Regions from separate parts of the Bacillus sp. GB_SG_008 genome, predicted to be linked through region 2. Evidence: predicted binding sites of a transcription regulator. Region 2 holds the regulator's gene; each other region holds the start of a gene.
What was found. Region 2 encodes LexA, which represses DNA repair genes until DNA is damaged. Its sites were predicted from a motif close to CGAACATATGTTCG; they were not measured.
Positions count from the first base shown of each region.

Region 1: ACTDJC_RS21285 (Y-family DNA polymerase) is a predicted target of LexA. The motif match lies at 4,154-4,167, and genes of this name have one in related genera.
Region 3: recN (DNA repair protein RecN) is a predicted target of LexA. The motif match lies at 2,178-2,191, and genes of this name have one in related genera.

Region 1 covers NZ_JBPZSK010000013.1:35,620-43,206, reverse strand. Annotated here, with positions in the region: gene ACTDJC_RS21320 (hypothetical protein) at 160-456, shown strand; gene ACTDJC_RS21315 (hypothetical protein) at 459-644, shown strand; gene ACTDJC_RS21310 (FtsK/SpoIIIE domain-containing protein) at 760-1,944, shown strand; gene ACTDJC_RS21305 (replication-relaxation family protein) at 1,883-2,500, shown strand; gene ACTDJC_RS21300 (helix-turn-helix domain-containing protein) at 2,536-2,760, opposite strand; gene ACTDJC_RS21295 (DUF1648 domain-containing protein) at 3,320-3,769, opposite strand; gene ACTDJC_RS21290 (DUF3800 domain-containing protein) at 3,823-3,990, opposite strand; gene ACTDJC_RS21285 (Y-family DNA polymerase) at 4,188-5,459, shown strand; gene ACTDJC_RS21280 (YolD-like family protein) at 5,475-5,804, shown strand; gene ACTDJC_RS21275 (hypothetical protein) at 5,827-6,255, shown strand; gene ACTDJC_RS21270 (hypothetical protein) at 6,744-7,587, shown strand, end outside.
Region 2 covers NZ_JBPZSK010000005.1:91,001-98,587, forward strand. Annotated here, with positions in the region: gene ACTDJC_RS14255 (ABC transporter ATP-binding protein) at 1-826, shown strand, start outside; partial or broken gene ACTDJC_RS14260 (type I glutamate--ammonia ligase) at 849-1,136, shown strand; gene ACTDJC_RS14265 (YfmQ family protein) at 1,948-2,370, shown strand; gene ACTDJC_RS14270 (peptidoglycan-N-acetylglucosamine deacetylase) at 2,408-3,265, opposite strand; gene ACTDJC_RS14275 (PadR family transcriptional regulator) at 3,563-3,874, shown strand; gene ACTDJC_RS14280 (HAAS signaling domain-containing protein) at 3,878-4,423, shown strand; gene ACTDJC_RS14285 (DUF4097 family beta strand repeat-containing protein) at 4,429-5,247, shown strand; gene lexA (transcriptional repressor LexA) at 5,275-5,895, opposite strand; gene ACTDJC_RS14295 (YneB family resolvase-like protein) at 6,037-6,693, shown strand; gene ACTDJC_RS14300 (DUF896 domain-containing protein) at 6,739-6,978, shown strand; gene ACTDJC_RS14305 (bifunctional metallophosphatase/5'-nucleotidase) at 7,024-7,587, opposite strand, start outside.
Region 3 covers NZ_JBPZSK010000001.1:575,346-582,932, forward strand. Annotated here, with positions in the region: gene dxs (1-deoxy-D-xylulose-5-phosphate synthase) at 1-532, shown strand, start outside; gene ACTDJC_RS02905 (TlyA family RNA methyltransferase) at 536-1,375, shown strand; gene argR (arginine repressor ArgR) at 1,532-1,981, shown strand; gene recN (DNA repair protein RecN) at 2,315-4,054, shown strand; gene spoIVB (SpoIVB peptidase) at 4,174-5,475, shown strand; gene spo0A (sporulation transcription factor Spo0A) at 5,919-6,713, shown strand; gene ACTDJC_RS02930 (YycC family protein) at 7,246-7,392, opposite strand; gene ACTDJC_RS02935 (glycerophosphodiester phosphodiesterase) at 7,536-7,587, shown strand, end outside.

The DNA of each region.
Region 1 (7,587 bases), on a different contig from region 2:
CATTAGAGCTATGAGCATAAGATCTTTCCTTATTAATGGGTAATTACTATAAAAATAAATAATATTTGGTTGGTCTTTTTTTATGTACAAATTCGAAAAGAAGTCTCTTCATCATATCTATTTAACATGCCTAGAATTTTATATGGATGGTGAGACAATATGAGTCAATATCAAATGTTATACAGTACCCCGTATCTATATTCTTCTCGAACACTAAAACAAATGTACAAAAGCACAAAAAAGGAAGATGACATATGTGCAATACAAGAGCACATGCTACGCCACGAAGTATATTTAAATTCTGAATATCGAGGTTATTATTATTTAAGCCGCAAAATCGAAGAGGATCTACACGATGATGAATATCCTGTATCCTGGAATGAATTGTTGGACGATTATCAATTGTATTCTGACCGTAGTGGCAAGCTCTCTATCAAAAGGAAAGGGAGGGAATAACTTTGACTATTATAGGAGAATTAGGAGTTGTATATGGAGTTACTGGGGCTACTTTATGTGGTATTAAATTTTTGAAAAAGCGTGGTCTTCATCTTCCAGATTGGGTGCTACATGCTGGGCTAAAATGCTTGGTTATTGGAAGCGTTTGGTACCTGCTAGTTGATATGCTTGATATGTTTCTACGTTAGACACTTATCTGGTAGCTGAAGATCGTTGCTACTATCTCTGTTTTTTAAACATTTCTCCTCTTCTATTTTTCCTCAACTACCTCCTTATAAGGAGGTTAAAGGAGGCACTACAATTATGTTAGAACTTTTAATGATTCCTGGTGCTATGTTCACTGCTGCATTATTAAGTAAAAACTTTAAACAAAGTGATAAACACAAGATCGCAAGATTTTTTGAGATTGCTAATATTTGTGTAAAAGAAAAACACAAATTAGAGTATCCCAGGTTCAAGAAACAAGAAGAAAAAGAAAAAAGTACAGTGTATATGTATGAGCTGCCGTTAGGTATTCCCTCTCAACTTATTAGGAAATTGGATGAAGTTATTTCTGAAGGATTGAATAAGCCCGTACGAATTAATTATGAATCTCCTTTTCTATATGTCCAGGTGTTCGAACAAAACATACCCAAAAAATGGGCATGGACGGAAGAACTATTACGTCCTGGGACGTGGAAGGTTGCAATCGGAAAAACATTAGATAGAACTTTATATCATGATTTTGATCAAACTCCTCATATGCTTCTCGGTGGTCTTACTCGAATGGGGAAAACAGTGTTTTTAAAAGTACTCATCACTTCCCTGGTTAAATCTAATCCAAATCATGCCCATTTTTTCATTATAGATCTAAAAGAGGAAGGATTAGAATTCACTGAATACCAGGATTTAAAGCAAGTAGTAGAAGTTGCCGATAGTCCAGAAAAGGCCTATGAAGTATTGGTGAAAGTGATGGCACTTATGCATCAACGAGGAAAATATATGAAGAAAAATCGAATGAAAAACATCGTACAAACAAAAGAAAAAGACCGTTTTTTTATTATTGTTGATGAAGGAGCGGTTCTTGCACCAGCGAAGGGATTGCCTAAAAATGTGAACCGGATGTTAGAAGAGTGTCAGTATATGCTTAGTCACATTTCAAGGATAGGTGGAGCATTAGGGATACGATTGATACTAGCGACCCAATATCCTACTGTAACGTCTGTCCCATCGGTTGTAAAACAAATGAGTGATGCGAAAATAGGATTTCGATTACCAACTACAGTTGCATCACAAGTTGTTTTAGATGAATCTGGATTAGAAAATTTACCTTCGCTTCCAGGTAGAGCATTATTCAAAACAGATCGTATTCACGAGTTGCAAGTTCCTTATCTTTCGGATGAGATGATGAGAACATTATTGCAAGAATATGAGGTGAAGACACAAGATGAAACACCAAAAGCTCAAACAAAAAGCGAGACAAATCGAGATTTTATCGAGTTTAAATAAATTAGAATTTGCAACCAGAAGACAATTACAAGCCATTCACACCTTGGGAAGTATACGGAATGCAAACCGAGTTCTAAAAGATCTCAGGAAATATTGTCATGTGACTACGTATAACCGTGAATATGTATACTACCTTAATAAAAGAGGTTTAGCCCTTTTAGGATTAGATTCAGCTGAAAGAAAAAAGAAACACCATCTTGAACACATACTTTTAAGAAATGAAGCTTGGATGTGGCTAGATTTCCCTGAATGGAAAGTGGAACAAATTATACAGTTTAGACATCAAGGAGAAGAAAAAATAATTATTCCAGATGCTTATTATGTAAAAGATCGGATACCTAATTTTGTTGAGATCGATCGGCTGCAACATATGAAGACGAATGAACAAAAGATACAATACTATGGTTTAATTGCAAGAATTTATAAGGAACAGCAACATATAACGCCTAATGTTTTATTTTTTACCATATCAGATTATCGAGAAAAGAAATTAGAAAGCTATGGCATGAAATATAACGTGTATGTCAGGACATTTCTATTAAAAGATATTCTATAAAAACCAAAAAGCACAAGGATATGCTCTTGTGCTTTTTACATATCCCAAAAATCTGTTACTTTGGCATTTCTCTCGACCTTTTTTATTGCACGAATAATTTTTTGGACAACAGGAAAACTTGGCATATGAGATTTATTATTGCAAAGCCGAGAAATTGTATTGCGACTCACTCCTGTTTCTTCTTCTAATTCTTGTTGTTCAATTCCGTGTCGATCTAGCCATTTTCCTAGTTTAGTTCGATTTTTTCGTTTTCCTTTCATGAAAGTGTCTTCCTTTCTTGTTCCCTATTTAACTGTTATTTTGGACACTTTCAAACTAATTTATACGTATGCACCATTCATGGTGCATACGTCTTTTCTAAGGTGCATATATTAAAAATAGATAAAGAGAATAAAAGATTTTTTGTAATTATTTTGTGGAATATAGCATACATAATAATAGCTACAAGATGCGGATACGCTGAAATATAATTGCATCTTGTTGCAAAGCGTATTCCTAGAAAATAAAAAGCTCAAACTCATTGATATTAAAGGAGTTTGAGCTTTTATTATTTTCTAGATAAAGTGTAACAGGAATAAAAACTCTTAAACTAAGATAGCTGTAGAATGACAATAAAGTTATTAAATTTTAAAACCTCAAACACGCATACCCCCGTCCTAAAATTAGGGCGGAGGTAAAATAAAGTTGTTTAATTTTTGATAAAAATACTTCACTAAACGAAAAAATAACAATAAAGTCGTTTGAAAATCTAAGTTTTATTCCATAAGAGCGCCCGATAACGAAATAACGTCATAAATTAGATTGTTTATTCAGTCCGTATTATTTAATTTTTCGTTGCCTTATTATTCCTACAACAATTGGAATAACTGTCCCAATAATTGTTATCGGTAAAAATAATTTACCAAAACCGCTTCTCCAACCTAAAGCTATTGAAATTGTCTCAAATTGGATTAAAGCAAAAATAACTAAACAAACATTTTTTAATTGATTAATCACTTTTCGGCTATTTAAATAAAACTGCTTAGCATTCGATTCATTAAGTCTTTGTGGATAGTTATTAACTTCTGGAAACTTTTCTAAAGTCTGCATTAAAAGAAGTATGAATGTCCCTATTCCTGGTAGAATCAAAAGTTCCCACTTTGACCCCCAGCGATCTACAACCCCAGCTGCGTTATAATGTCCCGGTACTTCATCGGGTAATCTTCCCCAAATGGTGATTAAAAAAATTATTGATCCTAAGAAAAATGAATATCCAACGATATCCCAAATCCATTCACTTTTTGTTTTTTTGATTTTTATTCTAGGTCGTCCCCATGAATTTACTATATTTCCCCTCCCCCTTCTATGATATCTATAGTAATTCGATTTTCAGCTAGGTATTTCAAATTTCTTTCAACAAACCATCCGGCTAAAATGTAGAAAGGTTGTTGAGGATCTAAATAATTTCCTCCACTGTTACCAGACTCGTCACAATAAATATCGTAGTTCATTTAGTCTCCTTTCAAATCTGAATAGTAAGTATCTTAATTATAGAACTATATTTGATTAATTCCATAAAAACATATTCATCCCTCTTATATAATTTCACATACCATAATTATAATAAAAATTTTAATAAACCATTGTATGAACCCAAAAAATAGGTTTATAATAGGAACAAACGTTCTGTTTTTGGGGGGGTAAAATGATGTTTGATTACTCAAAATGCATGAATCGGATGATATTTTGTATAGACCTTTGTTCATTTTTCGCTAGTTGTGCTTGTGTGATGCGAGGTTTAGATCCACTCAAAGTAAAATTAGCGGTTGTTGGGGATACGAACAGAAATGGATCTATTGTGCTAGCCGCCACTCCTGAATTGAAAAAATTAGGGATTTCTACAGCAACCCGATTATACGAAATACCAAAAGATCCAAACATCATTATTGTAAATGCAACAATGAAAAGGTTTGTTGAAATTTCAAATCAGATTACAGAAATTTATACGAAGTATGTAGCATTAGAGGATCTACACGTTTACTCAATAGACGAGTGCTTTCTAGATATGGAACAGACATCACATTTATTTGGACGTGATCCAATTGTAATTGCTAAAAGGATTCAAAAAGAGATATATGACACAACTGGCATAACCGCATCCATTGGAATTGCGCCTAACCTATTCCTTGCAAAGGTTGCTTTAGATGTGGAAAGTAAACATTCAAGATTCAGGATTTCAATGTGGTCATACGAAGATGTCTCGAAGAAATTATGGGAAATCAAGCCTCTTCAAAAAGTATGGGGAATCGGATCAGCTACTCAAGAAGCACTACATAAAATGGGTCTATTTTCCTTAAAGGATGTTGCAAAAACGCCCAAAGAACATTTAATAAAGGGGTTTGGCAAAGTAAAAGGTGAAGAACTATATCGTTTTTCATATGGTATTGATGAAAGTCGGATTGCTAATAAATACATTCCTAAAAGTACTTCAATAACAAAAGGACAAATATTATTGGAAGATTGTTTTAGTCTAAATAAATTAAAATTACTCATTTTAGAACAGATTGAGGAAACCTGTTTTCGATTACGATCTATGGATAAATGTTGTAGAACGGTTGAGCTTGCTATAGGATACAGCAAATATATTGGTAGAGGATTTAAGCGAGCAATTACCTTAGAACAACCGACCTGTTTAACTGAGGAGGTTTATGAGGCGTGCTTACAACTGTTAAAAAAATTTCATTCTGGGCATCCAGTGCGCCAAATACATATAACTTTAAAGAATTTGACCAGGGACGATGCAATTCAAATGTCCTTATTTGAAGATACCTCAAAAAAAGATGTTCAAAGGAAATTAGCAAAAACAATGGATGGTATCCGTCATAAGTATGGGGAAAATTCAATTATGAGAGGCATAAGTTACATTCATGGGGCTACACAGCGTGATAGAAACAATAAAATTGGTGGTCATAAAGCATAAGGAGGAATATAAGTCATGATTGATAGGGGTATGATGAGATGGATGCCGTTTTCCGCAATAAAAGAGCAATTTGAAGGGCTAAATGAATTGTATGAAAAACAAAATCATGTTCCAATGCCAATTTTAGATGAGCAGCAATTAGAAGCTATAAATGAAATTGTATGTGAGGCGATGTCCGAAAATCTTGAAGTAGTCATTTTATATCATAAACATAACAGAATACATTTGGAATCAGGTTATATCCACTATTATGATACGTCTCGAAATGAGTTAAGAATTATTAATAATGATAACAAGGTACGATACATAAATATCAGCTATATTACAGATATAAAATATATGTAAATGGACAATAGGAGATGAAGATGTGAAATATTTTGTATTTGAAGACGATGAATTAATAGGCGGATGTGAAGAGAGAATATGTGTTTTTGAACATACTAAAAGAAAAGATGTATACGACAGTATTAAAACCCTAAAGGAGTTTACAGTACAATGCCAATTCATTGAAGGAAGAAATACGCATTGGTATTGGCATAAAGGGAAAAATGTTAAAGAAATGACTATGGAGGAATTCGAAGGGAAAATTAGGAAAGAACAAAAAGAATTAAAGTCGATATCCAAAGAAGAATTTATCAAAGTAAGAAATAGATATGCTCCCTTTATCAAACCTATTGAATTTCCTAGTGATGGAATCAGATTTTCTTATGCATATGAACCAGAGTGGAATGATGTATTTTTTGTTATGGAAACGGAAGCAAATTATTTTGCTGTTTATTGGTTTACAAGCGCTTAAAAAAGATTTTATTTAAAATTGAGGTTTTTTCAATAAATAATAAATGAATTTGCTATAGAAATAGAGTCCTGAATAATTAAAGATATATAGGGACAATTAGTTACTGATAGATAAAGCCTGTATCGTAGATTACCAAGTAATCATTGATACAGGCTTTTTTCGAAATTTCTTATTCAACAAACGCCCCAATTAGTTTAAGTGTATTTTTTCACAAGCTACAATAATAGCAAAGCAATTTGTAACGAATCCAAATAAAAAGGGCCATGCAAAGCATAAGTCCATTACAGCAATGTTATTTTTTATACTTGCATCTTATGAAACTTTGCAATTCTTCTGGTTTATCTCTTTTTGGGGTCCTATTTGATTAATAATTAAACTCAATGGTTTTAGAATAATAAGAAAATCAAATGTAAATTATAATAAATGCGTTTTTTTATAAATTGATTTTTAAAGTAATTCTTATTATCACCACAAAGGAGAAATAATCCATGATAGAACACGTGACAGGAAATTATAGATGGGCAATTATTCTTTGCAGGTTTTCGGACCAATCCCAATTGCCACAAACCACTCAGTTTTTTAAGGATCTTTTTGTCAATCCTGGGACAGGGGGAATGTTTGACTATTGGCACGATGTATCGTACGGAACAATTGATTTGACTGGCTCAAAAGTATATGACAACGGAGGGGCTTGGTACCAGTTGCCATATACATTGGCTTTTGACAAGAGCAGAACAGGTCCCCAACCAGTACAGCGTTGGAATAGAATTAATGATGCCATTAATGCTGTTAGAGATTCCATTGTAAGCGAGGAAAATAACCCAAACGCACTTTTAAACTATAATGGAATCATCATTATCCTTAATGCGCAAGTTGATTCTGGTTCCATTATCGGTCCTCAGATGCCGTCTGTCCCAGTAGGTACCCATAGAGGAGTGAAGTTCGGCTTGGTTGTACTAGACCCAGGTGCTTGGACTAATTCGTGGGCATCTCATGAAATGGGACATGGTTACGGTCTAAATCACTCCTACAATATAGATACTGGTGTGTACGGTGATGGATGGGACATTATGAGTGCTTTCACATTCGGAGGTGCCAGTGCAACGTTTAACGATCGACGTTTTGGGACAAGTGGTCCAGGTTTAAATGCACCTGGGCATGTCTTTCTCGGTTGGAATGGCAACGAATACGCATCTGTAAACTTGAATACCATTAATCCTGGCGAATTTAAAAGAATTATTCTTGCCCCACTTAATCAGTCGGTACCAAGTGGAGCTAATTCTTTTGCCTTGGTATCGACTGGTGACACAACATATACTGTTGAATATCGAA
Region 2 (7,587 bases):
AGAATTGCAGGAGGAATGCAAGAAAGCAGCGGAATTGCAAGATATAGAACAACGTTATAAACATGTAAAACCAATGTCTATAGAAAAAGGGATTGAATGTCGGAACGTATATTTCCGTTACAATCAAAAAGAATCCTTATATGCTCTTCAAAATGTTAACTTACAAATTCCATCTAAATGTATGACAGCTATAGTCGGACGTTCGGGTGCTGGAAAAAGTACATTGATTGATATTTTAATGGGACTCATGCAGCCGGAAAAAGGACAAGTATTAATAGATAGTACTCCTCTCACAAGTGATAATTTATTGTCATTAAGAAGGTCCATTAGCTATGTACCGCAGGATCCATTTCTATTTAATGCAAGTATAAGAGAAAATTTGTTAATGATTGAACCGGATGCAAGCGAAGAACAAATTTGGGAGGCGCTGGAATTTTCAGCAGCAGCTGAATTTGTAAGGAGGCTTCCGCAAGGGCTTGATACATTCATTGGAGACCGCGGAGTTCGACTTTCTGGAGGGGAACGACAGCGACTCGTACTAGCTAGGGCTATTTTACGAAAACCTTCAATTCTCGTTTTGGATGAGGCAACAAGTGCGTTAGATACGGAAAATGAAGCGAAAATTCAAGCTGCACTAGAAAGGTTAAAGGGAACAATGACCATTATCGTTATTGCTCACCGTTTATCAACGATTCGAAATGCCGATCAGGTGATTGTATTAGATGGGGGAGAAATCGTTCAAAAAGGAGCCTTTATCCAATTGGCAAAAGAAAAAAGAGGTATGTTTAGTAAACTGTTAGGAACTCAGACAGAAATGAGTGTCTAAAGATAGGAAGAAGTGAAGGTGATTATTAGCAGCAGGTCTTGACGGAATTAAAAATACACTAGCGGTACCACCTGCAGTAGATCGCAACACTTATGTGATGACACCAAAAGAACGTGAAAAAGCAGGTATCATGGATTTACCAGCTACATTAGCACAAGCACAAAATGAATTAAAATCAAATGAAATCATTTGCGGTGCGTTAGGTGATCATTTACTTGAGCATTTCATCGAAGCAAAAGAAATTGAGTGGGATACGTTCAGAACACAGGTTCACCAATGGGAACGCGATCAATATATGACTCTTTACTAAGAGTTTCAACCCCTTGATACATTAGGTATTAGGGGGTTTTTGGTTGCAAAAAATGGTGTGCTGAAGGTTGAAAAAATTTCTTGGTGAATTGATGTTTTATCATATCTGGCGAGAAGACCCCCACCTCAAGCGCGAAGCGGTAGGTGGGGGTAGTTCAATTACTATTGGTGCATTTCTAGGTATTTGGACAGATTATAAGACAAGCCTTGTATATGATGCGAGAAGAGTGGATGGTCCTTTTTTTAATGTTCTTTATTATAGTAGAAGAAAAGATAGTTTCATTTCTGTATATAGCAGAAGTTAGTATTGTAGCGTTAGTAAGTATAATGATAGGGGAACGAACTAACAAATATTTTACGAGTTTGTTAGTTTTATGAAAGTAAATAGAGTTTAATCATTTAGATTTTACTTTCATCATTTACTTCAATTGATATCAATTTTCTCGTTGGGGGTACCTGTTTTCATTAGGTTGATGAACATGTGGCGAAACTCCTAAAAGCGATTCGCGATAGCTTACGATAAATTATATTTTTTAGACACCTGAAAGAGTGCTTTTCTACGTGAGTTTATACTGTATTATAAAAATAGAAAGATTTAGTTAGGGTCCTCATTTGCCGTTGATACTTTCTCATAATTTTAACAAGTTTCACATAATGTACACAAATTCACTATATGCACTATGATAATATAGAAATTGTAAGCAGTTGGTAAATAATGTGTTATTATGCCCTGTTTTTATATGTCTATCGGCTGATCCAAAATATGAGTTATGTAATAATATTATTTTAGAATGTAACGGAGATGATAAAATATGACGACCTGGTTTATACTTTCGTTGATTCTTTTTTTTGCTATTAAATTAATAGTGACGAGTCTTCCAACCTCTGTTGTGGAATCGTTTGTCAGCAAATTTGAATTGCATCCAAAACTTAATGAAGCTGCTGTCACCGTAACCATCGACGGAAAATGCTTAGAAGGTGAAGATAAAATTCAAGTTATTAATCATTTTAACGAAGCGTTATTTTTAGAGAAATATTATTTTCCTCCACAGAGCAGCGGTACTCCATTGGTCATTGATACTAAGAGGGGCAAAAAAGACGTTAGGTTTTCTATATACAGTTACAACGATCACGTTGATGTGTTCAAACAGAACAAGAAGAAAGTAGTTGCGTATAGCCTGCGTTCCGATAGCCTTCAAAAAAGTCCTATGTTAGTAACGGGAGATGTAGTTTAAAAGGATCGTCAAAGACGGTCCTTTTTAAATAGAAATTTTATTTTCTTTGTTTTGAAGTATTAAACATTTTTGGAAGAGTCACAAAGCGTGCACCTTTAGATGTAAGGTCAGGAATAAATTGATCAAGGGCATTTACAGAACCTTGTAGTTTCCCACCTGGTGCAGAGTGTTGCAAGAGAATACTTCCAGGGAAGGTATTTCCTAATACTGTGTTAGTAATTACCTCAGCGTTTAACCCTTTCCAATCTAATGTATCGACACTCCATTGAATAATCATAAAGTTTTGTTCAGTAGCCCACTTAACTTGATCTTCATTTATAATGCCATAAGGCGGACGGAATAGTTTCGGAGAATATCCTATTAGTTTTTGTAATATGTTTTCTGTTTTTAAAATTTGTTCATGATATTGCTCATCACTTATTTTTGCCAAGTTAGGGTGGTTATAAGTATGATTCCCCACGATGTGTCCCTCGTTAACAATTCGTTTTACAACTTCAGGATATCTTTCGGCATTTTCACCTAGCAAAAAAAATGTAGCTTTTACACCATATTTTTTTAACTTATCTAATACTTGTGGAGTATATAGGAGATCGGGACCGTCATCAAATGTGAGAGCAACTTCGGATTTATTATAAGGTCCTGCAAAAGCGTATGCATATTCTTCAACCCAAGGAAAAGGAGTCCATGATCCTCTCGTTGCTGCTTCTTTGGATTGAATCTGAAAAGGAAACGGGGCTTGTGATGAAACAGGAACTGATTTCATATAATCTAAAGGATAAGATGGGTTATGAATTGATGAATATGAAACCATTGAAGGAAGAACACAAGGCGAAATATGATTGTAGGGAGTGCCCTGAAAGGGAAATATTACTTTGGGTGGATAAAAAGAATACATGATTGAAATACCTCCTTAGAAAAGATAGAAATCTCTCTAAAACTTTTATATGCCAATAATTACAGTTTGGTTAGGGAAGAAAAAAGTGTGAGTAGTTTGTTTTTCACCCATATTTATGGGTGATAAGATTTATATCTCAATGGGGCGGGAGAGATAAAGAACCCCTCAACTACCTAATTTTTACTTTATTTTATAAAAATTGGAATAGTACCTTGTAATATTCAGTACTGAATGGTATATTATGGTTAATTAAGTACCTTGTATTGAATAGTACTGAATTGGGAAGGAGGATTGCCTTTGAACGTTCAATTTAAAAAAGGTGTATTGGAGCTTTGCGTTCTTGCGCTTGTAAGGAAACGAGATTGCTATGGCTATGAATTAGTTCAGCAAATTTCAAATAAGTTTTTAATATCAGAAGGATCAGTGTACCCATTGTTACGTCGTCTGACGAAGGAAGGGTACTTTCAGACATATTTAAAAGAATCATCGGAAGGGCCTCCGCGGAAATATTATCAGTTAACAGATCAAGGTGCAGAGCAACTCTATACGCTTGTGACAGAATGGCGTGATTTTGCAAGGGGAGTACAAGAAATTATTGAAGAGGTGTAGCGAATGACTAAAGAACAATTTTTTCATGAATTATCAGAACACCTTAGAAGATTGCCAGAAGAAGAACGGAACGAAATTTTGTATGATTACGAGGAACATTTTCGATTTGGAATAGAAGAAGGGAAAACAGAAGCGGAAATTATAAAAGCGCTCGGTTCGCCTAAAACAATTGCTAAGGAAACGTTAGCGTCTCATCGCTTAGAGCAGGTGAAGCATAATCCAACTTTTTCTAATGTAGCAAGAGCGATTGTGGCAATCATTGGACTCAGTTTTTTAAATTTAGTTGTTGTATTAGCCCCGTTATTAACAATCGGAAGTCTTATTTTCACACTTTGGACAGTTAGTGCTGTATTTGTTTTATCACCTTTACTTGTGTTAACAAAAATTATTTTTGCTCAAATTTTTATTTTATCTGATGTATTCGTTTCTATTCTACTCTTCGGTATTGGTTTACTTTTAGGGATTGGTGCTTATTATTGTACAGTTTGGTTTAAAACGCTTTTTGTCAAATACGCCAATTGGAATTTAAAAGTAATTAAAGGGGAGTAGATAAAATGAGGAAAATTGTATTCATAGCACTTGTTTGTATTGTGATTGGAGGAATTGGTTTATTTTTTGCAGGATCAGCTTTTTTTATGAAATCTGTGACTGGGTCAGCGGAAACAAAGAAATTGGAACAGAAACAATTTAAAAATGATCAAATTAAAAATATCAACGTTGACACAGATGTAGGAGATGTTGTGATTGAAAAAGGAAAGACTGATTCATTTGAAGTTCGGTATAATGGTAATCAGGAAAAACGAAAGTTAGACGTAAATGAGAAGGGCGAAACGCTACAAGTGGAAGTGAAAACAAAAAAGAAACATATATTTGATTTTTCTTTTTTTTCATTTGGTTTCAAAGGTGAAAGTTTAATAGTCGTTGTACCTGAACGCGTATACAATCAAATTGAAATAGAGACAGAGGCGGGAAATATTCAAGTGCGAGACATTCAAAGTGAAAATGTATCCGCACATACAGCAGCAGGTGAAGTAGAAATGAAGCAAATAAAATCGAATAACGTGAATACTTCATCTAGCGCGGGGGATATTGTTTTGCATAAAGTAGAAGGAAAAGTACTTGCAGAAGCAACAGCAGGAAATATAGAGGTAACGCAGCATAACCCGCAATATAGTATTGAAGCGGAGTCAGCAGCAGGAGATATCAATATTCAGCTACAGGAAGTACCGAAAGATGCCGTTGTAAAGGGCTCTTCTCATGCAGGAGATGTAAAGATTTTCGGGAAAGAAAATAAAGAAATTACATTAGGGAACGGAAAGGTACAGATTAGCGGGGAAACAGCAGCAGGAAATGTAAAAATCAAGACGAATTAAAAACAGACCAGCTCAGCTGGTCTGTTTTTAGTGTAAATGACGATAGACACCAATTACTTTTCCGATAACAGAAACGTTATCTAAAATGATAGGCTCTAAAGAAGAGTTTTCTGGCTGCAAACGGAAATGATCTTTTTCTTTGTAAAAACGTTTTACCGTAGCTTCATTGTCCTCTGTTAAAGCGACAACGATCTCACCATTGTAAGCAGATTGCTGTTGGCGAACAACAACTAAGTCTCCGTCAAAAATACCGGCTTCAATCATACTATCTCCGGAAATGCGTAACATAAATACTTGATCTGAGCCTGAAACGAGGTTTGCCGGAAGTGGGAAATGTTCTTCTACACTTTCAACTGCTGTAATTGGTGAACCAGCTGTAACTTTCCCGACAATCGGTACGTGAACGACTGGTTGTGTATCCGTTTCGATGTTATCGTTTCCTAAAATTTCAATGGCTCTCGGTTTTGTTGGATCGCGGCGAATGTATCCTTTTTCCTCTAAGCGAGATAAATGTCCGTGCACAGTAGAGCTAGAAGCAAGACCGACTGCTTGACCGATTTCACGTACGGAAGGCGGATAACCTTTTTCTTGTACTTTTTGTTTAATGAAGTCGAGAATGTCTTGCTGTCGTTTCGTTAACTTCTCCATGTTTTTCACACCTCGTTTTCTTTAAATTTTCTTACTTGTATTATAACATGTGAAAAAACATTCTACAAACATAAGTTCGAACGAATGCTTAGTTTGTGATACACTATGATGTGAAAAGTGAGATAGAGAAGAGGGTATGAAATGAATGCGATTATTTATGCACGTGTGAGCACGACGAAAGAAGCGCAGGAAACATCATTAGCACGCCAAAAAGATGAATTATTGCATTTAGCTAAGCGGTATCAAATGAATATCGTAAGAGTAGTAGAAGAGAAAGCGAGCGGATATAGCATAGAACGAGATGGTATTTTGGAAGTGTTAGATACTATTCGTGATGAACAAGTTGATGTGCTTCTCATCCAAGATGAAACACGTCTTGGGAGAGGGAATGCGAAAATTGCCTTAATGCATTGTTTACACAAAGAAGGAGTAAAAGTATATACACATGCACATAATGGCGAATTGCAGCTTTCTGACGCAGATTCAATGGTACTTGATATTATTGGTATAGTAGAAGAATACCAGAGAAAGATTCATAATTTAAAGATTAAACGTGGAATGAAGCGAGCTGTAGAAAATGGATTTCGTCCAGAGAAAAACTTAAAGAATCGTCATTTAAGCACAGGGCGGGAGAAAAAAGAAGTACCTATCGAAGAGATTGTTCGTCTGCGCCGCAATGAATTAACATTTGAAGAAATTGCAGCAACGCTTCGTGGTTTTGGTCATGAAGTATCAAAAGCGACTGTACATCGCCGGTATGTAGAGTATACGAAGCAATTGCTTGATAAACAAGAGTAACTATTGTATGATAATAATCAGTTTTTAGTAGAAAGGGGATTCGAGATGCTAAGTCACGAACTCATTGAACGCATTAATTTCTTAGCGAAAAAAGCAAAAGCAGAAGGTTTAACGGAAGAAGAGCAACGTGAGCGTCAATCGCTCCGTGAACAATATTTAAAAGGTTTTCGTCAAAACATGTTAAACGAATTGAAATCAATCAAAGTTGTTAACGAAGACGGTAAAGACGTTACGCCGAAAAAGTTAAAAGAATTAAAAAAACAAAATAAAGCAAAGTTAAATTAAAAGATGGGCGCAGCCCATCTTTTTTAAGTTTGATAGGAAAATTCATTATTTAACAACTTTCCAATTATGATTAGTCATCGCTTCGATTGTTTTTCGTTCTAATATGTAATTTGCAATGAGCTCAGACATATCAATTGGTATATCTTTTATAATGGGCTTATTTTGATACATTACGTAATTTCCGCCACCACTTGCACGATAATTGTTCATGACAACGTCATACTCTTGATGCAAGTGAATAGGAGACCCTTCATATTGTAGGGAAACGACTCTTTCCCCAACTGGTTTTGAAATGTTTAATATGTATGAAATTCCTTCCCACATATCGTAATTATAATGCTGCGGTTTTGGTTTGATATATGCAGGGTTTACAATGATATTTCCATCTGTATCTAACGAGAAATATTCGGCAGATAGTTCAAGGGCCTCTTTTATATCTTTTCCTGTAACACGAATGACCTTTAGGGTATTGGGATAAATATAATTCGAAACAATATCTCTCATTGTAATGCGGTTTGGAAAGCCGGAAGATTCATTATGAAACAAGCTTGTACAAGAAATATTCACTCCAGCTACATCCATCTGTACTTTATTTATAAATTCGATGAA
Region 3 (7,587 bases), on a different contig from region 2:
TCAACATATGGTATATACAGCCATCAATTACGAAGATGGGCCGATTGCGCTTCGCTATCCGCGTGGAAATGGGCTTGGCGTACCTATGGATGAGGAGTTTAAAGAAGTTCCAATCGGTACATGGGAAACACTTCGTGAAGGTTCACAAGCAGCCATTTTAACATTTGGTACGACAATTCCAATGGCTTTAGAGGCAGCGGAATCTCTTGAGAAAAAGGGGATATCTGTAAAAGTTGTGAATGCTCGCTTTATCAAACCGATGGATGAATCGTATTTACATGAGTTATTAGGAAAGAATATGCCGATTTTAACGATTGAAGAAGCGTGTTTAATCGGAGGATTTGGTTCTGGTGTGTTAGAATTTGCTAGTGAGCATGGGTACCATAATGCACTAATTGAGCGTATGGGTATTCCAGATCATTTCATCGAGCATGGCAGTGTATCTAAGCTTCTTGAAGAAATTGGCTTAACAACAGATGCAGTTGTTGAGCGCATTTGTACAATGATTCCATTAAAACAAAAAAGGGCGTAACGAATGAGCGGGAAAAAAGAAAGAGTAGATGTACTATTAGTAGAACGAGGACTTGTGGAAACAAGAGAAAAAGCAAAGCGGGCTGTTATGGCCGGTCTTGTATATGCTAATGAAATGCGTTTAGATAAGCCGGGTGAAAAAATACCGCAAGATACAGAGCTTACAGTAAAAGGACAAGTGATGCCGTATGTAAGCCGTGGTGGATACAAATTAGAGAAGGCATTAGAAACATTTCAAATAGATTTGCAAGATAAGGTTATGTTAGATATTGGTTCCTCAACTGGTGGGTTTACCGATTGTGCTTTGCAAAATGGAGCGAAGTTATCATATGCGTTAGACGTAGGTTATAACCAGCTTGCATGGAAGCTGCGTCAGGACGAGCGCGTTGTGGTAATGGAACGGACGAATTTCCGTTATGTAACACCTGCTGATTTGCAGCAAGGATTACCGCAATTTGCGAGCATTGACGTATCATTCATATCTTTAAAATTAATTTTACCTGTATTGAAAACGATGTTAACTTCTGGTGGTGACGTTGCAGCGCTTATTAAGCCGCAATTTGAAGCTGGGCGAGAGCAAGTGGGGAAAAAGGGAATTGTTCGCGACCGTAAAGTGCATGAAGCGGTTATAGAAATGATTGTCGATTTTGCATTAGAAGAGGGTTATGATGTTCAAAATTTAACATTCTCTCCAATTACGGGCGGAGATGGAAATATTGAATTTTTAATTCATTTAAAATGGTATGGTGAGCGTACGCAAGGGGAAAATCATTCTCCTATTCGAGTAGAGGAAGTTGTGACAGAAGCTCACGAAGCCCTGAAGCAAAAAGGAAAAGAGGAATAACAATTGTTGTTCCTTTTTTTTAACATACAGCAAGCTAGAATTGTAAACACAATTGTAAAAACAACGGTGTACAAGTAACCAGTTATACGTTAACATAAAGAAGTGAAGTATAGCGACGTTAAAACTAAGGTAAGAGATAGTGCGAGGTGCAAAAATATGAATAAAGGGCAGCGCCATATTAAAATCCGAGAAATTATTGCGAATAAAGAAATTGAAACACAAGATGAACTAGTAGATATTTTGCGTAATGAAGGTTTTAATGTAACGCAAGCGACAGTATCACGAGACATTAAAGAATTACATTTAGTAAAGGTGCCACTTCATGACGGAAGGTATAAATATAGCTTACCAGCCGACCAACGATTTAATCCGCTTCAAAAATTAAAACGCAATCTTATCGATTCGTTTGTTAAATTAGACTCAGCTGGTCATATGCTCGTGTTAAAGACGTTGCCGGGTAACGCAAATGCTCTTGGTGCACTTATTGATCATTTAGAATGGGATGAAATTATTGGCACAATTTGCGGTGATGATACGTGTTTAATTATTTGCCGTACACCTGAAGATACAGGAGTTGTATCGAATCGCTTTTTAAATATGCTGTAACAAAAAGAATCTTGTTTGCTTTATTGCTCAGAAGAGTGAAAAGTAAGCAAGATATTTTTGTTATGAAGAAATATAAAGTGAAACTTCCATCAGTGGGGGAGGTTTTACTGCCCGTTAATGCGGGATAAAAGTCCAAAATAGCACGTAAAAATACACATTTCCATATCGAAATATCAATATTGTTACATTGACCGTGAAAACAAATGTTTGGTACAATGAAGCAGATTACATAATATATTCTTCATCAAGAAAAGAATGAATAGAAGAATGTATGTGAGAATAGTTTAAGCCTCCAGTATGGAGTGTGAATTAGATAACGAGGTGAATGAGGCATTGTTATCGGAATTATCGATTAGAAACTTTGCTATTATTGAATCATTAAATATTTCTTTTCAAAAAGGGCTGACTGTTTTAAGTGGTGAAACGGGTGCAGGGAAATCCATCATTATTGATGCGATTAGTCTTCTTGTTGGAGGACGCGGTTCTGCGGAATTTGTGCGCTATGGGACAGATAAAGCTGAAATTGAAGGGTTATTTTATATTGAGGATGAAAATCATCCTTGCGTTATGAAAGCAGAAGAACTTGATATTGAAATTGAAGATGGCATGATGATTTTAAAACGGGATATTTCTGTGAATGGGAAAAGTGTATGCCGCGTAAACGGAAAACTGGTTACATTAAGTGTATTAAAGGAAATTGGGAAAACGCTTGTTGATATTCATGGGCAACATGAAACACAAGATTTAATGAATGAAGATCGTCATTTATTTATGCTTGATCATTTTGATGGGGATCATATTTTAGTTCAGTTAGAAAAGTATCAAAATGTTTATAGAGAATACGAGCAATTAAAAAAACAATTGCTCTCTTTAACAGAGAACGAGCAACAAATGGCACATCGTTTAGACTTGATTCAATTTCAACATGAAGAGATTCGAAATGCAGACTTGAAAATAGATGAAGAGCAAAACTTATTAGAAGAACGATTGAAGATTTCGAACTTCGAAAAGATTTATAAGGCGTTGGGTGATTCGTATCGCTCTTTAACTGAAGACCGTTCTGGTTTAGATCATGTACGAAATGCAATGAATCAAATGGAGAGCATTACTGATTTGGATATAGCATATCAAGAAAACTATGATGCGATTGCAAATAGTTATTATTTATTAGAAGAGGTCGCTTATCAGCTCCGTGAAAAGTTAGATATGATGGAGTATGACCCTAATCGTTTAGATGAAATTGAAACGCGTTTAAATGAAATTCGTATGTTAAAGCGTAAATATGGAAATACTGTAGAAGAAATTTTAGCGTATGCGGATGAAATCGAACAAGAAATATTTACCATTGAAAATAAAGATGTACACATTGAAACAACGAGAAAAAAATTAAAAGAATTAGAACAGCTTATAGTAAAAGAAGCAAAATTATTAAGTGGCATGCGTCATGATCTTGCGAACCGATTAACAACAGCAATTCATCAAGAATTAAAAGAGCTGTACATGGAAAAAACAAAATTTGAAGTAATGATAAAGAAAAAAGAAGGGACAATTGACGATCCTCTTGTCGAAGGAGCTCCTGTAAAAATGACCCAAGATGGGTATGACTATGTGGAATTTTATATTTCTACAAATCCAGGAGAACCGTTAAAGCCGCTTTCTAAAGTAGCTTCAGGAGGAGAATTATCCCGTATTATATTAGCGTTAAAGAGTATTTTCTCTAAACATCAAGGTGTTGCTTCTGTTATTTTTGATGAGGTAGACACTGGAGTAAGCGGGCGTGTTGCGCAGGCAATTGCTGAAAAAATCTATCGTGTTTCCGTCAATTCACAAGTGCTATGTATTACACATTTACCACAAGTCGCGTCTATGGCAGATTCTCATTTGTTTATTCGTAAACAAATTGTCAATGAACGAACAGTTACATCTGTTACTGTACTAAGTCAGGACGAAAAAGTGACAGAAATTGCTCGCATGATCTCTGGTGTAGAAATAACTGATTTAACAACAGAGCATGCAAGAGAGTTACTCTCGCAAGCGCATCGTTTTAAACAAGCAGCAGAGGCTATCCAATAATGGATAGCTTTTTTGGTAACAACAATGATTTCTTAATTCTTCCGGTTATAAAGAAAGGGTAGCAAGGAGAGATTAAAAAGTGAAGCCGCTTGGCTGAATGTGGGTTAGGAGCGAGGAGAGTGAAAAGATTGAAATTAGAGCAATTTCGAAAAATCATAGGAATCTGTCTCCTTGTTTCGCTTGTCTTTATTGGGTGTTATAAACCGCTTCGCGAGTTTATTTCACTTCCAAAGCAACTTGTTATGTTTCAAAATCAAGATTCACAAGTATCTTCTTTACCTGTATTTCAAACAAAATCAACAGATGAAACGATTTTTACAATTGTTTCTCAACATGCTGGTGAAAAAACAATTGCAGTAAATCCGCATCAAAGCGGAGAAGCTGATATGGTTTATGAGCTTGCAGGATTGCCGGTGAAAAAAGTAAATGTAAAAGTATTAAAAGATTTTAAGGTGGTTCCAGGTGGGCAATCAATAGGAGTAAAGTTAAATGCAAAAGGGGTACTTGTTGTAGGCCATCATTTAATCCAAACAGAAAAAGGAAAAGTATCTCCGGGTGAGCTTGCAGGTGTGCAAGTAGGGGATATGATTACTGAAATAAATGGTAAGACGATTGAACGAATGAGTGATATTGCACCATTTATTCATGATAGCGGGAAAACAGGGGAATCGCTTAATCTTGTTTTATTGCGAGATGGAAAATATATTCGAACAAAATTAACTCCGCAAAAAGATGGGGGAGAACAGTCGTATCGAATTGGGTTGTATATTCGTGACTCAGCTGCAGGTATTGGAACAATGACTTTTATTCATCCAGAATCAATGAAATACGGTGCACTTGGTCATGTTATTTCTGACAATGATACGAAAAAACCAATTCAAGTTGAAGATGGACAAATTGTTCGTTCGACAGTAACATCCATTGAACGTGGTAGTAATGGTGATCCGGGTGAAAAACTAGCAAGATTTTCACCAGATCATGAAATTATTGGTAATATTACAACGAATAGTCCATTTGGTATTTTCGGTAAGTTAAATACAGGAATGAAAAATGGAATTATGGATGAAGCAATTCCAATTGCTCTTTCTTATCAAGTAAAAGAGGGACCTGCGAAAATTTTGACGGTTATTGATCAAGATAAAGTGGAAGCATTCGATATAGAAATCGTAAGTACAGTTCCGCAAAAATTCCCTGCAACAAAAGGGATGGTTGTTAAGATTACAGATAAACGTCTATTAGAAAAAACAGGTGGAATTGTACAAGGAATGAGTGGTAGTCCTATTATACAAGATGGGAAATTAGTTGGAGCTGTAACACACGTATTTGTTAATGACCCAACATCCGGATATGGAGTTCATATTGAGTGGATGCTACATGAAGCGGGTATTAATATTTATAACGATCAGAAAAAAGCAAGCTGAATTTATTCAGCTTGCTTTTTTTCGATCTATCCCGCTATTCGCGGGCAGTAAACCCCCACCTCAAGATGCAGAGAAAAGCGAAGAAGATAGGTGGGGAATAACTGTCCGTAAAAGCCCGATTGGTGAGAGCTTTCCATCAGTGGGGGATGAAGAAACCCCCGCTGATGGAAATTTCACTGTATAAAGTCGTTGAAAAGTTACAAAAGTTTCGCAATGGTTGTTTTTTGTTGTAAAATAAAAGTAGAGTATGTATATTCGGTTGTAATCATATGATGGAATATGTAAAGAAAAACTAAGAAATGAACGATAAAGATGTTTTTTTGTGATTTTTTCGGAATTTAAGAAAGTTTTAAAGGGGATTTTCACATAATTGTCGAACAATTCATGTAGTCTAGAAGCTAATACTTTATGTCGGGAGAAATCATTTGTAGGGAGGAAAAGCTGTGGAGAAAATTAAAGTGTGTCTCGTGGATGATAATAAAGAACTTATATCTATGTTAGAGAGTTATGTTGCCGCTCAAGATGATATGGAAGTGATTGGGGTAGCTTACAATGGTCAAGATTGCTTAAATTTATTAAAAGAGAGACAACCGGATGTACTGGTCCTTGATATTATTATGCCACATTTAGATGGACTCGCAGTGTTAGAAAAAATGCGTCATATTGACCGTTTCAAACAGCCAAATGTTATTATGCTAACAGCGTTTGGACAAGAGGATGTGACAAAAAAAGCTGTTGATTTAGGTGCATCATATTTTATATTAAAACCATTTGATATGGAAAACTTAACAAGTCACATTCGTCAAGTGAGTGGAAAATCAAGCGCTACAATTAAACGTCCACTATCAGCTTTTCGTTCTGTAACAACGTCTGATGGAAAACCGAAAAATTTAGATGCGAGCATTACAAGTATCATTCATGAAATTGGTGTACCAGCTCATATTAAAGGGTATATGTATTTGCGCGAGGCGATCTCAATGGTATATAACGACATTGAGTTGCTTGGATCAATTACAAAAGTACTATATCCAGATATCGCAAAGAAATATAATACAACGGCAAGCCGTGTCGAACGTGCAATCCGTCATGCAATTGAAGTTGCATGGAGCCGAGGGAATATTGAATCTATTTCTTCTTTATTTGGTTATACTGTCTCCATGTCAAAAGCGAAACCTACGAACAGTGAATTCATCGCGATGGTTGCAGATAAATTAAGGCTTGAGCATAAGGCGAGCTGAATTAACGATATCAATAGATGAAGTGGTTTTGTTTATAAAAGTAAATTCAGCAATAAATTTCTTTTTTAATCAATAAATCATTGATATACAAATCGATGAACATTCCTTTTATGGTAGTTTTAGATAACCATCATGAAAGGAATGTTCATTTTTTATACCGCATTAACGGGCAGTAAGCGCCTCACCTCAAGATTCAGAGAAAAGCAAAGAAGATAGGTGGGGGATAACTGCTGGCATGTGCCTGATTGGTTCAACTAACCATCAGCATCAGTGGGGGATGAAGAAAGCTTCCGGTGATGGAAGTTTCACTTTATTGTTTCAACGGGAAGGTATCGGAGGTTTTCTTTTGAGAAGCAAGAATGTTTAAATGTTACATGTTGTTTTGATTATAAAGGAGAGATAGGATGAAGCGGTGATTGTTTGTTGTGTTGGGAATTTATTAGGGAATTGACAAGAAACCCCCACTTCAAGATCCGAAGGAGATAAGTGGCGGGAATTTTCATAAGAAAAGTCCTGTGCATAACAGGACTGTCTATTCTGTATCTTTATTTTGTTTTTCTAATTCAACAAGTTTTTGAATTAAAATATGCTGAGGCATATGCATAAGCTGTTCAAGTGGAACACCGAGAGCTTTAGATAACTTAATAGCTGTGTCTGGTGAAAGTTGTAATGGTTTCATAAAAGTACCTCCTTTTTGTATAGTATAACATAAAGAGAAGTCGCCATTGGCGGGAGATTCGCTAATGGTAGTAGCTCGTAAGGTTTGTAACCTGCAATGATTTCTTACTAGCAGTTAGAGTAGATAAGATTTGAGGTGAGAAGATGACGCTTATCTTTGGACATCGCGGGGCTGCGGGAACATACCCAGAAAATA